3 regions of the Kribbella sp. NPDC051770 genome follow, and region 2 is predicted to be linked to each of the others. Evidence: riboswitches for the same ligand, from Rfam matches in the RefSeq annotation. Region 2 holds a riboswitch; each other region holds the start of a gene.

Region 1 (4,197 bases), on a different contig from region 2:
CTCGACGTTCGCGCGCATCGCCAGCGGCACGGTGTCCTTGCCGCGGTTCGGGAAGACCGCCGTACCGGGCACTCGCCGCAGCGGCGGCCGCGCGTCGTGCAGCTCGTTGACGAAGGTCGTCAGTGACCCTTCCTGGCGTTCGCGGCGGGCGGTGACCAACGCACGCCCGCGCTGCCAGGTGGTGAGCACCGTGAAGACCGTGATGCCGATCAGCAGCGGCAGCCAGGCGCCGTGCACGAGCTTGGTCAGGTTCGCCGCGAGGAACAGCAGCTCGATCGACAGGAAGACCGCGCCGCCGCCGATCACCACCCACATCGGCTTACCCCACTGCTTGCGGACGATGTAGAAGAACAGCACGGTGTTGATCGTCACGGTCGCGGTGACCGCCATGCCGAACGCGAACGCCAGCGCGGCCGAGGTCTGGAACGCGAAGACCAGCGTCAGCACCGAGATCATCAGCGCCCAGTTGATCCACGGCACGTAGATCTGGCCGATCGTCTTGCTGGACGTGTGCAGGATCCGCAGCCGCGGCAGGTACCCGAGCTGGACCGCCTGGCGGGCGACCGAGAACGCGCCGGTGATCACGGCCTGGGAGGCGATCACGGTCGCGGCGGTGGCGAGCAGGACCAGCGGGATCCGTCCCCAGTCCGGCACCAGCAGGAAGAACGGGCTGCTCACCGACGACTGGTCCTTCAGCACCAGGGCGCCCTGGCCGAGGTAGCTCAGGATGCAGGCCGGGAAGACCAGGATCAGCCAGGCCCGGGTGATCGGCGCGCGGCCGAAGTGCCCGAGGTCGGCGTACAGGGCCTCGGCGCCGGTGATCGCGAGCACGACCGCGGCCAGCGCGAAGAACGCGTGCCCGAAGTGGTTGGTCAGGAAGCCCAACGCGTACGTCGGCGACAGCGCCTCCAGGATCTGCGGGTGCCGAGTGATGCCACCGATCCCGGCCGCGCCGATGGTGACGAACCAGAGCACCATCACGACGCCGAACGAGCGGCCGATCCGGCCGGTGCCGAGGCGCTGCAGCGTGAACAGCACGACGATGATCGTCGCGGTGATCGGTACGACGTACGAGTCGAGACCGGGCTCGACGACCTTCAGGCCCTCGACCGCGGACAGCACCGAGATGGCCGGCGTGATCATCGAGTCGCCGAAGAACAGCGACGCGCCGAAGATGCCGAGACCGGCCAGGATCACCTTGGTCCGCCGGGTGCCGTTGGTCCCGTGGCTGCGGATCAGCGTGATCAGAGCCAGGATGCCGCCCTCGCCGTGGTTGTCGGCGCGCAGCACGAGCAGCACGTACTTGATCGTCACGATGATCGTGACCGCCCAGAAGATCAGCGACACGATCCCGAACACGCTGTCGGCCGAGACCGGGACCGGGTGCGGGTCACCGGGGTTGAACACGGTCTGGATCGTGTAGATCGGACTGGTCCCGATGTCGCCGAAGACGACACCGAGCGCGCCGATGGTCAGCAGGGTCCGGGACTGCACGCGGCCGTCCGCGTGGTCGGCGCTCATCGCGTCAGCCTGTTCACGCGCGCATTGAACCACCCCGAGCCGGCTGGCTGACCGGTCACACTCTCCCCAGGCTGTGAGAGTTCTGTGAGAAAGTGGAACCGCAGTGGTTCGGCCCGGTCGCCAGTCGGGTCGTCGTAAGAGGGAACCCGGTGGAAATCCGGGACTGCCCCGCAGCGGTGAGTGGGAACGACCGCCGTCATCAGCACTGGACCGGAGGACCGGTCTGGGAAGCGACGGCCAGTAGGTGCCTGGGACCAGGCGTGCCCGCGAGTCCGAAGACCTGCCCCTGCCCGCCGGACGTCGTCGTCCGGCGGTGACCGCGTGACCTCGTGGGAAGGTCGGCCGTGCGCGATCCGTCGCGCCTGCCCGTCGTTCTCCCGGGTCCGGGGTCTTCGAGACTGCCTCGCCAAGGAGAGACACTTGAACACCCAGTCCGCAGCACGGTCCACCGTGTCCGGCTACCCGCGTCAAGGCCCGAACCGGGAGCTGAAGAAGGCGATCGAGGGCTACTGGAAGGGCACGGTCAGCGCCGGCGCCCTCCGCCAGACCGCCGCCGACCTGCGCAAGGCCAACTGGCAGCAGCTCGCTGCCGACGGCATCGACGAGGTCCCGACCGGCGACTTCTCGTACTACGACCATGTGCTGGACACGTCGGTCCTGCTCGGCGCGATCCCCGAGCGGCACCGCGCGGCCGTCGCGGCGGACCCGCTGGACGGCTACTTCGCGATGGCCCGCGGTACCCAGGAGGTCGCGCCGCTGGAGATGACGAAGTGGTTCGACACCAACTACCACTACCTGGTCCCCGAGCTCGGCCCGGACACCACGTTCGCCGCCGACACCAGCAAGCAGGTCGGCGAGCTGCGTGAGGCGATCGCGCTCGGCCTGACCGCCCGCCCGGTCCTCGTCGGCCCGATCACCTACCTGCTGCTCGCCAAGCCGGCGCCGGGCGTCGACGAGCACTTCGAGCCGTTGTCGCTGCTCGACAAGCTCCTCCCCGTGTACGCCGAGGTGCTCGCCGACCTCCGCGCGGCCGGCGCGGGCTGGGTGCAGCTGGACGAGCCGGCGCTGGTCCAGGACCGCTCGGCCGACGAGCTCGACCTGACCGCGCGTGCGTACGCCGTACTGGGTGAGCTGACCGACCGGCCGCGGCTGCTCGTCGCGTCGTACTTCGACCGGCTCGGCAAGGCGCTGCCGGTGCTGGCCAAGTCGCCGGTCGAGGGGCTCGCGATCGACTTCACCGGTCCCGCCGAGGGCAACCTCGACGACCTGGTCGCCGCCTCCGAGGTGCGCTCGAAGCGGCTCGTCGCGGGCGTCGTCAACGGCCGCAACATCTGGATCAACGACCTGACCAAGTCGCTGGCCACCCTGAACCGGCTGCGCACGCTGGCCGGTCAGGTCGACGTCGGCGCGTCCTGCTCGCTCCTGCACGTCCCGTACGACGTGAGCGCCGAGGACGGGATCGCGCCGGAAGTCGCGAGCTGGCTGGCCTTCGCGCGCCAGAAGTCCGCAGAGATCGCCACGCTGACGCTCGGCTACAGCGAGGGCGCCGAGGCGATCGCCGACCAGCTCGCGGCGAACCAGGCCGCGCTCGAGTCGCGGCGTGCGTCCGCGCTGACCAACAACCCGTCCGTCCGCGCGCGGGTCGCCGGGATCACCGCGGCCGACAGCAAGCGGGCGACGCCGTACGCCGAACGCAGCGCCGCCCAGCAGGCCCGACTCGGGCTGCCGCTGCTGCCGACCACGACCGTCGGGTCGTTCCCGCAGACCACCGAGCTGCGGACGGCCCGCGCCGACCTGCGGGCCGGGCGGATCGACGCGACCCAGTACGACGAGCGGATCAGCGCCGAGATCCAGGAGGTGCTCGCGTTCCAGGAGAAGGCCGGCCTGGACGTGCTCGTGCACGGCGAGCCCGAGCGCAACGACATGGTCCAGTACTTCGCCGAGCAGCTCGACGGGTACCTGGCCACACAGCACGGCTGGGTCCAGTCCTACGGCACCCGGTACGTGCGGCCGCCGGTGCTCGTCGGCGACATCTCCCGGCCCGAGCCGATGACGGTCCGCTGGTGGGCGTACGCGCAGCTGCAGACCGAGCGGCCGGTCAAGGGCATGCTCACCGGACCGGTGACGATGCTCGCCTGGTCGTTCGTCCGCGACGACCAGCCGCGCAGCGAGACCGCACGGCAGGTCGCGCTGGCGCTGCGGGACGAGGTCAACGACTTGGAGGCGGCCGGTGCCGCGGTGATCCAGGTCGACGAGCCGGCGCTGCGCGAGACGCTGCCGCTGCGGCAGGCCGACCGGGCGGCGTACCTGGCATGGGGCACGGAGGCGTTCCGGCTGACGACGAGCGGCGTACGGGCGGACACGCAGATCCACACGCACATGTGTTACGTGGAGTTCGGCGACATCCTGAACGCGCTGGACGAGATGGAAGCCGACGTCGCCAGCCTGGAGGCGGCCCGCTCGCACATGCAGGTCGCGCACGAGCTCGGCGACGCCGGCTACCCGCGCGGGGTCGGTCCGGGCGTGTACGACATCCACTCGCCGCGGGTGCCCGGTACGCCGGAGGTCGTGTCGCTGCTGCGGAAGGGGCTGGCCGCGATCCCGGCCGAGCGGCTCTGGGTCAACCCGGACTGCGGGCTGAAGACCCGGGGCTGGCCTGAGGTGCGTGACTCGCTG
Region 2 (4,197 bases):
ATCACCTGGTCCCACAGCCCGCGCGCCTTCAGGTCGGCGACCAGGTACGGGTTGGCGACGGTGAACTCACCGGACATGTTCGACTTCACGAACAGGTTGCTGTACGTCGGCTCGATCGACTGGCTGACCCCACAGATGTTGGAGATCGTCGCGGTCGGCGCGATCGCCAGCACGTTGGAGTTGCGCATGCCGTCCTTCAGCACCTTCGCGCGCAGCGCCTCCCAGTCGAGCGTCCGCCCGGTGTCGACCTGCAGGTCGCCCTGCCGGGCCGAGCGCAGCAGCTCGAGCGAGTCGATCGGCAGCACACCCTGGCTCCACAGCGAACCGGCGTACGTCTGGTACGTCCCGCGCTCGGCGGCCAGATCTGTCGACGCCTCGATCGCGTGGTAGCTGATCGCCTCCATCGAGACGTCGGCGAACTCGACCGCGGCGTCCGAGGAGTACGGGATGCGGAGCGCGAACAGCGCGTCGGCGAAGCCCATCAGGCCGAGTCCGACCGGGCGGTGCCGCTGGTTCGCGCGCTCGGACTCCGGCGTCGTGTAGAAGTTGACGTCGATCACGTTGTCGAGCATCCGGACCGCGGTCTTCACCGTGTCGCGGAGCAGTTCGGCGTCCAGACCGGTGTCGGTCAGGTGGGCGACCAGGTTGACCGAGCCGAGGTTGCAGACGGCGGTCTCGTCGACGGTCGTGTTCAGGGTGATCTCGGTGCACAGGTTCGACGAGTGCACGACGCCGTCGTGCTGCTGCGGGGAGCGCAGGTTGCAGGCGTCCTTGAAGGTGATCCACGGGTGCCCGGTCTCGAACAGCACGGTCAGCATCCGGCGCCACAGGTCGACGGCCTTGACCCGGCGGAAGACCCGGATCTCGCCGCGATCGGCGGCGGCCTCGTAGGCCTCGTACGCCGTGGCGAAGGCCGCGCCGTACAGGTCGTGCAGGTCCGGCACCTCGTCGGGCGAGAACAGCGTCCAGTCGCCGCCGGCCTCGACCCGCTGCAGGAACAGGTCGGGTACCCAGTTCGCGGTGTTCATGTCGTGGGTACGGCGGCGCTCGTCACCGGTGTTCTTGCGCAGGTCGAGGAACTCCTCGATGTCCATGTGCCAGGTCTCGAGGTACGCGCAGACCGCACCCTTGCGCTTACCGCCCTGGTTGACCGCGACCGCCGTGTCGTTGGCGATCTTCAGGAACGGGACGACGCCCTGGGACTCGCCGTTGGTGCCGCGGATCTTGGCGCCGATGCCGCGGACCGGGGTCCAGTCGTTGCCCAGGCCGCCGGAGTACTTCGCGAGCAGCGCGTTGTTGCGGATGCCGGCGAAGATGCCGGACAGGTCGTCGTCGACCGTGGTCAGGAAGCAGGACGACAGCTGCGGCCGGGTGGTGCCGGAGTTGAACAGGGTCGGCGTCGAGGACATGAAGCGGAACGAGCTGAGCAGCTCGTAGAACTGCAGCGCCCGGGCCTCCCGGTCGTCCTCCTTGAGTGCCATACCCATCGCGACCCGCAGGTAGAACGCCTGCGGCAGCTCGAAGCGGACCTTGTCGATGTGCAGCAGGTACCGGTCGTAGAGGGTCTGCAGGCCGAGGAACGCGAAGTCCAGGTCGCGCTCGGGCCGGATCGCCGCGGCCAGCCGCTCCAGGTCGAACGTGGCCAGCTCGGGGTCGAGCAGCCCGGCGTCGATCCCGGTCGCGATGTAGCGCGGGAAGTACTCGGCGTACGCCGTGCTCATGTCGGCCTGGCTGGCCTGCCGGGGCTCGCCGTGCACGCGGCCGAGCGTCTCGCGGCGGATCTGGTCGAGCAGCAGCCGGGCCGCGGCCTGGCTGTACTGCGGCTCGGTCTCGACGTACGACCGGGCGGCCATCACCAGGGCCAGCTCGACCTCGTGCTGGGCGATGCCGTCGTAGCAGGAGCCGAGCGTCTCGTTCAGGATCTGCTCGGGGTCGACCGCGTCCAGCCCGGCGGCCGCCTCGGCGATCACCAGCCGGAGGCGGGCGACGTCCAGTGGCGCAGTGTCACCGTCGATGCCACGGACAGTGATGACCGGGGTCTCGGCGGCACCGGCCGCGTCGGCAGGCGTGCGCGCTTTGGTGCGCTCCTCGCGGTACAGCACGTAGGCGCGGGCGACCTGGTGCTCGCCGGCGCGCATCAGGGCGAGCTCGACCTGGTCCTGGATGTCCTCGACCTGGACGCTGCGGCGGACGTCGCCGCGCGTGGTGAGCGCGGTGACGACGCGGTCGGTCAGGTCGGTGACGAGGTCGCGGACGCGGTGGCTGGCGCCGGCCTCGGCGCCCTCGACGGCCAGGAAGGCCTTGCTCATCGCGACCGCGATCTTGGTCGGGTCGAAGGTGGTGCTGGTGCCGTCGCGGCGGACGACGGTCAGCTGGGACGCCGCAGCACCGGGCGCGAGGCCCGCCGCGGTCGGCGACGAAGACGAAACGATGGTCACAGGCGCTCTCTCCACGCGAGTTCCGAAGGACCACGACCTGCGGGAGAGCGCGTGACGAGCGGCAGTACGGCGAGTACGACTGCCTGCACGCCCACCGACCCACCCACGAGGTCTCGGACCGACGCGTACCGGCGGTACGCGTACCGGTGGCAGGTACTCGGACTCGCGGACGACCTGTCCGCTCACCGTTGCGGGGCAGCTCCGGACTCGCACCGGATTCCCCTGTTGCCTCCGCCCGGCCGCGCAACGTCGCGTCGCCCGGGCAGAACCACCAGCACGCAGAACACTAGCGGTAGACCCCGACATGTTGTGCTTCGACGCGCCGGGTGGCGCACATCTAGTGGTTTCAGGCGGCCAGTGCATGCAGGTCCTGAAGCGTCATGATCTCCGAGCCGTGGTGAATCAGCTCGCGGTTGAGCCGCAGTACGACGTGACCGAAGGGCTCTGAGGCATCCAGCTCGGAGGCCTGGCTGAGGCCGACCGTCATCACCTGGTCCTCCTCCAGACCGGCGATCGACTCCTGCCAGGCGTTCACCCAGTGGGTCAGCCAGGCGACCGCGTCCCGGGCGTTGCCGTGCAGGGTGATGTCGGTGCGGCCCTGGAGCTTCTCGCCGAAGGTCCACTCCCAGCGCTCGAAGAAGGTCTCGGTCAGGTGCGCGATCAGCCAGGCGATCGTGCGCGGGCCGCGGTGGTTCGGCTCGTTCGGCCACTGGGCGACCCACTCGCCGGAGCCGAGCGCGCGGTAGCGGCCGGCGTACCGGCGGCGGACGACGGTGAGGGCCTCCGCGCTCGGTCGCCAGAAGTACTCGTCGTCGGTCAGTGCCGCCAGTCGCGCGGCCAGCACCATCCAGCTGAAACCGAGCTGGCCGCGCACCATCGCCATCGCCGACGGTCGTTCCAGGATGTCCCAGTCGAACGGTTCCGGCATCACAGATCCTCACGCTCCCCGAAGTCCCCGCGGTTTGTCCTTGCTTCGAACATGTGTTCGAATTGTGGTCGAGGAGAGGTCACGAAGTCAATCAGCACAGCGTGTCGGTGCTGGCGCTGATGGTCGTCGACTGCTATTGCAAAGTGTTCGGGGAGATGGTGCGGAGTGAGACCGGTTCGTGACTACTCAGCGTGTCCGACAGGAGTAGAGTCACGCTGGGTGAGCAGGGCTGGGGGAACGCTCTCGGGACGGTCCGGGGGCGCGGCCGCTGCGCGGACAAGGTGCCGAGGGGGCAGCTCGTGACGTCAGGACGGCGAAGGTGAGCCTCAGTGGGGACGTCTGGACCTGGGCCTGGAGAGACTGGGAGAACGACGACCGGGTCAGGCGACAGAAGGAGAAGCCCGTGGGGCTGAACGCGGACGAGCTGGCGCAGGTGGCGGCCAACGAGGCCGACTGGGACGCGCGAGCACCACTGCACGCGGCGAGCGCGTTCTACGAGCGCCCGGCCGACTTCTGGTTCGCCGACTATGAGTGGGCCGACCTGGGCGAGCTCAACGGCCGCGACGTCGTGCACCTGCAGTGTCACCTGGGGACCGAGACGATCGCGTTCGCCCGCCGGGGCGCGAAGACGTTCGGGCTCGACCTGTCCGGGCGGTCGCTCGACGCGGCCCGGCGGCTCGCGCGCGAGGCCGGCGTCGGCATCGAGTACGTGCAGTCCAACGTGTACGACGCGGAGGAGGCCTTCGGCGGTCGCCGGTTCGATGTCGTCTACACCGGCAAGGGCGCCCTCTGCTACCTGCCCGACCTGGCGAAGTGGGCCGACGTGGTCAG
Region 3 (4,197 bases), on a different contig from region 2:
TGCCGTCAGCAACGACCCGCCGAGGGCGCCGGCCGGCAGCCAGAACGGGCTCGCGCCGATGATCGTGATCACCACGACGGCCGCGAGGGCGGCTCCGGCGTTGATCCCGATCAGGTCGGGGCTGACCAGCGGGTTGCGGGCCAGGCGCTGGAAGATCGCGCCGGACACGGCGAACGCGAACCCGACGCCGAGACCGACCAGGACGCGCGGGAGGCGGTTGTCGACGACGATGTCGGTGAGGATCAGGGAACCGTTGCCGGCCAGGGTGTTGAGGACCTGGGCGAGCGGGATCTCGTAGTCGCCGATCGTCAGCGAGTAGGCGCCGACGGCAACGGCAGTGAGCAGCCCGGCGATGGTGACGAGCACGCTGCCGAGGTCGATCCGGCCGGAGACCGGCCCCACCCGGTACGCCGCCGTGCGCTTCACAGCTCCGCCAGGCGTTGGCGGCGTACGAGGGCGATGAAGAGCGGCGCTCCGACCAGGGCGGTGATGATGCCGACCTGGAGTTCGTCGGGGCGGACGACCAAGCGGCCGAGCACGTCGGCGAGCAGCAGCAGCGTCGGGGCGAGGACGAGCGAGTACGGCAGGATCCAGCGGTAGTCCGCGCCGACGAGAGCTCGCGCGACGTGCGGTACGGCGAGCCCGACGAACCCGATCGGGCCGGCCATCGCGGTCGCCGTACCGGCCAGGAGCATGATCGCCAGACCGGCGAGGATGCGCACCACAGCGACCCGCGTGCCGAGCGTCGTCGCCAGCTCCTCCCCCAGCGCGAGCTGGTTGAGCGACCGCCCCAGCACCAGCGACAGAACGATGCCGACGGCAATGAATGGCAGCGCCTGCCCGACGATCGGGCCGGTCGCCATCGTGAGCGAACCGACCACCCAGAAGCGGAACTCGTTCAGCGTCGAGAGATCGAGCAGCGTTGCCGCCGAGGTGACGGACCCGAGCATCGCGGACAACGCGGCACCGGCCAGCGCGAGCTTGACCGGCGTCGCCCCACCGCGACCGAGCGTGCCGACGACGTAGACCACGACGGTCGCCACCAGCGCGCCGCCCATCGCGAACCACACGTACCCGGTCAGGCTCGTCACGCCGAAGACCCCGATCGCCCCGACGACCGCGACCGCGGCGCCTGCGTTCACGCCGAGGATCCCGGGGTCGGCGAGCGCGTTGCGCGTGACGCCCTGCATCAGGGCGCCGGCCATCCCGAGTGCCGCTCCCGCCATCAGGCCGGTCGCCGTACGGGGCAGCCGGAGGTACCGGATGACCCGATCGGTGTCCGAGCCGGTGAAGTCGGCGGCCGCGAGATAGACGTCCCGCGGCCCGAACCACTGGGTGCCGGCGAGCAGAGAGAGCAGAACAGCACCCAGCAGTACGACGAAGGCGATGGCGAGCCCACCGGCCTTCGTCAACCCACCACGGAGGATCACTTCACCAGGTCAGGATGGATGATCTTCGCGATCAGCTCCGTCGAGTTCGCCCCACGCACCCCAGCGGAATGATGCGCGAACAGCCACGGGATCACCCGCTTGTTCTTCACCGCCTTCAGATTCGCGAACGCGGGATTCTTCATCAGCTTGTCGACATCCGGCTGCCCCTGCGCCTCGGTCAGCGTCGCGTCGCAGCAGGCGCTGATCAGCACGTAGTCCGGGTCGGCCTTGATGAACTCCTCGACGCTGATCTTCACGTTCCGCTTCGCGGTCAGCCTGGCGAACGCGTTCACCCCACCGGCCTGCTTGATCAGCACCGTGCCGAAGTCCGGCCCGCCGGAGACCGTCATCCCGCCGCCTTCGAGCCCGGGCCGCACGATCGCGACCGTAGGCCGGTCGGCGTCCTTCACCGCGCTCTCGACCGCGGCGATCCGCCTCTGCTGGTCGGCGATCACCTGCTCGGCCTTGTCGCTCGCGCCGAACAGCTTGCCCAGGTCGTGCAGATCGGCGTACACGTTGGTCATCGAGACCGTCGACGGGTCGATCGCCTCGTCGCCCTTGCCGTCGGCGGTCGGGCAGAGCGGGCTGAAGATCCAGGTCTGGACGCCGAGGTCGGACAGCGACTTACGGCTGCCGAAGCTGCCGTCGCTCCCGGCGGCGTTGAAGATGTCGTTGAAGCCGGACAGCACGAAGTCCGGGTTCAGGCTGAGCAGCTCCTCGCGGCTCGGCATGTTCTTGTAGTACTTGCGATCCTTCTGTGCCGCGGCGTACTCGGGCAGCGGTTCGGAGTCCAGGAACGCGGTCCCGACCAGCCGGTCGGAGACGCCCAGCGCGTGCGCCAGCTCGATGGCCGGCTGGTACGCCGCGAAGATCCGCTGCGGCGGGCCGTCGACGGTGACGTCGAGCCCGCAGTTCTTGACGGTCGTCGCGCTCGCGCTCGGACCTTCGCTCGCGCCGGCGCTTCCGCAGCCGGCGACCAGGGACAGGAAAACGGCAGCAAGCACTGCCTTGGGTACGACGGCCATGGCGACCGTTCCTCCAACACCTCGTGGACGGGACGCGTCGTGGCCGGTCTCCTGGCTGACGGGACGACCGCATCCGCCGCGCTGACCTTCCCAGCCCCTCCGGGCCAGTGGTCTCACACCAGGTGAACGCGCGACGGACAATCCCGATCACAGTGGCGAGGGCCGCGCCGGTACCGCACCGGCTTCCCGAACACCACGACGGCCACACGGTAACCCACGCTGCGACCGGGTCGCAGCTCCAGGTCCACCGTCAGCGCGTGTAGAGCGGCGAGATCGCCAGCGCGAAGGCCACCATGTCGTCGGTCTTCACCTTGTTCCCGGGGACCGGCACCAGGTCGGCGATCTTGTCCGTGCCGACCCGGATCGTGCCCCGCCCGGTCGCGGTGTCGACGTACCCCTCGTCGCCGAGCGGCACCGACTGCGAGGTCGGTGCCTTGCGCACCGACGCCATCGCAGCCACCGCGTCCGGGACCCGGCGGGCGGTCGCGTAGACGGCGGCGCTCGGGTTGATCCAGCCGCAGACGATGTCGCCCGCCGCCGTCGTGCTGTCCCGGCGCGCCATCGCGGTGGCCCCCAGCACCTTCTCGGCCGCCTTCGTCCCCCGCTCGCACTCCTCGCGGGCGATCAGCAGCGCGGTCTCCGGCAGCCCGGCCGCCTGCCGCGCGGCCTCCTGCGCCAGTACGACGTACTTGGTCGGCGTCGCCGCCGGTCCCTCGACCTTGAACAACCGGTTCCCGAGCAGGAACACCGCGAGCTTGCTCGTCCCGAACCCGCCCTGCCCGACCGCGATCGGCCGCGCCGGCTCGCCCTTGGTCGCCGCGTACGCCGCCTGCGCCGCGGCCAGGTCCGACTTCGTCGCCGTCAGCACCGACACGCCCAGCCGCAGCGCCGGGCCGCTCGGGGCAGCACTCAACGCGAGCTGACAGATGTCGTAGCTCGGCAGCCCGATCTCCGCCGGCACCGCCTTCGGCTCGATCGTCACCACCGGTACCGCCAGCGTGGCCTGAACCAGCGCCTGGTCCATCCGCACGCACAACGTGTCCGCGACCTTCGCCGTCGGCGGCACGCCCGGCGTCTCCGAGGGAGTCTCCGAAGGCGTCTCGGTCGGCGTCGTACTCACCGAAACCAGCGGCGGCACGTCCGGCGCCGTCTCGTTGGACCCACCACCGCAAGCAGTCAGCACCAACAGACCGGCAACGGCGGCGATCGAAGTCACTGGGCGGGTACGCATGGTGACCCCGACTCTAGCCGAGCCCACCCGGCGACACCCTTTCGATCAGGGCGAGATCGACGTCGCCGCCGGGCATTCGGCACCGGCCGAAACTCCTTCTGGCCGGTCGGGCGGCCGTCCCATACTCGTCCGCAAATCAGGGGTGCGAACGATCGTCGGAGGGGACGCATGGTGCGGAGAGTTCTGGTCGCGTTGCTGGTGGGGGTGATCGGCGCCGCGGCGTCGGTGGTTCCGGCGCAGGCGATCTCAGGTGGTGGCCCGGTGAACCCGAGCTGGGTCGGGTTCCTGGTCAAGATCGACATCGGGGGCGACCACCCGCGGGCCTGTACGGGCGCGCTGGTCGACCGGCAGTGGGTGGTGACGGCCGCGAGCTGCTTCGCCGACGCCGGGGGCGTGGTCAAACCGGGCCGTCCGGCCAGTCCGACGACGGCGACCGTCGGGCGTCCGAACCTCACGGCCGCGGCCGGACAGGTGCTGCCGGTCGACCGAATCGTGCCCCATCCGAGCCAGG

The links. Region 2 has a riboswitch for cobalamin ahead of AB0M01_RS33125 (ribonucleoside-diphosphate reductase subunit alpha). Riboswitches for the same ligand answer to the same signal wherever they lie in the genome.
Region 1: it holds a riboswitch for cobalamin, as region 2 does, so the genes downstream of both, metE (5-methyltetrahydropteroyltriglutamate--homocysteine S-methyltransferase) here and AB0M01_RS33125 (ribonucleoside-diphosphate reductase subunit alpha) in region 2, are expected to answer to the same signal.
Region 3: it holds a riboswitch for cobalamin, as region 2 does, so the genes downstream of both, AB0M01_RS11405 (ABC transporter substrate-binding protein) here and AB0M01_RS33125 (ribonucleoside-diphosphate reductase subunit alpha) in region 2, are expected to answer to the same signal.

What each region holds. Positions count from the first base shown of each region.
Region 1 is NZ_JBFAYT010000008.1:103,439-107,635, reverse strand. Features, by position in the region: gene AB0M01_RS25570 (potassium transporter Kup) at 1-1,521, opposite strand, end outside; cobalamin riboswitch at 1,609-1,824, shown strand; gene metE (5-methyltetrahydropteroyltriglutamate--homocysteine S-methyltransferase) at 1,942-4,197, shown strand, end outside.
Region 2 is NZ_JBFAYT010000013.1:105,149-109,345, reverse strand. Features, by position in the region: gene AB0M01_RS33125 (ribonucleoside-diphosphate reductase subunit alpha) at 1-2,438, opposite strand, end outside; cobalamin riboswitch at 2,569-2,726, opposite strand; gene AB0M01_RS33120 (DinB family protein) at 2,785-3,366, opposite strand; gene AB0M01_RS33115 (class I SAM-dependent methyltransferase) at 3,686-4,197, shown strand, end outside.
Region 3 is NZ_JBFAYT010000002.1:994,523-998,719, forward strand. Features, by position in the region: gene AB0M01_RS11395 (iron chelate uptake ABC transporter family permease subunit) at 1-426, opposite strand, end outside; gene AB0M01_RS11400 (iron chelate uptake ABC transporter family permease subunit) at 423-1,430, opposite strand; gene AB0M01_RS11405 (ABC transporter substrate-binding protein) at 1,427-2,455, opposite strand; cobalamin riboswitch at 2,479-2,668, opposite strand; gene AB0M01_RS11410 (hypothetical protein) at 2,706-3,686, opposite strand; gene AB0M01_RS11415 (trypsin-like serine protease) at 3,855-4,197, shown strand, end outside.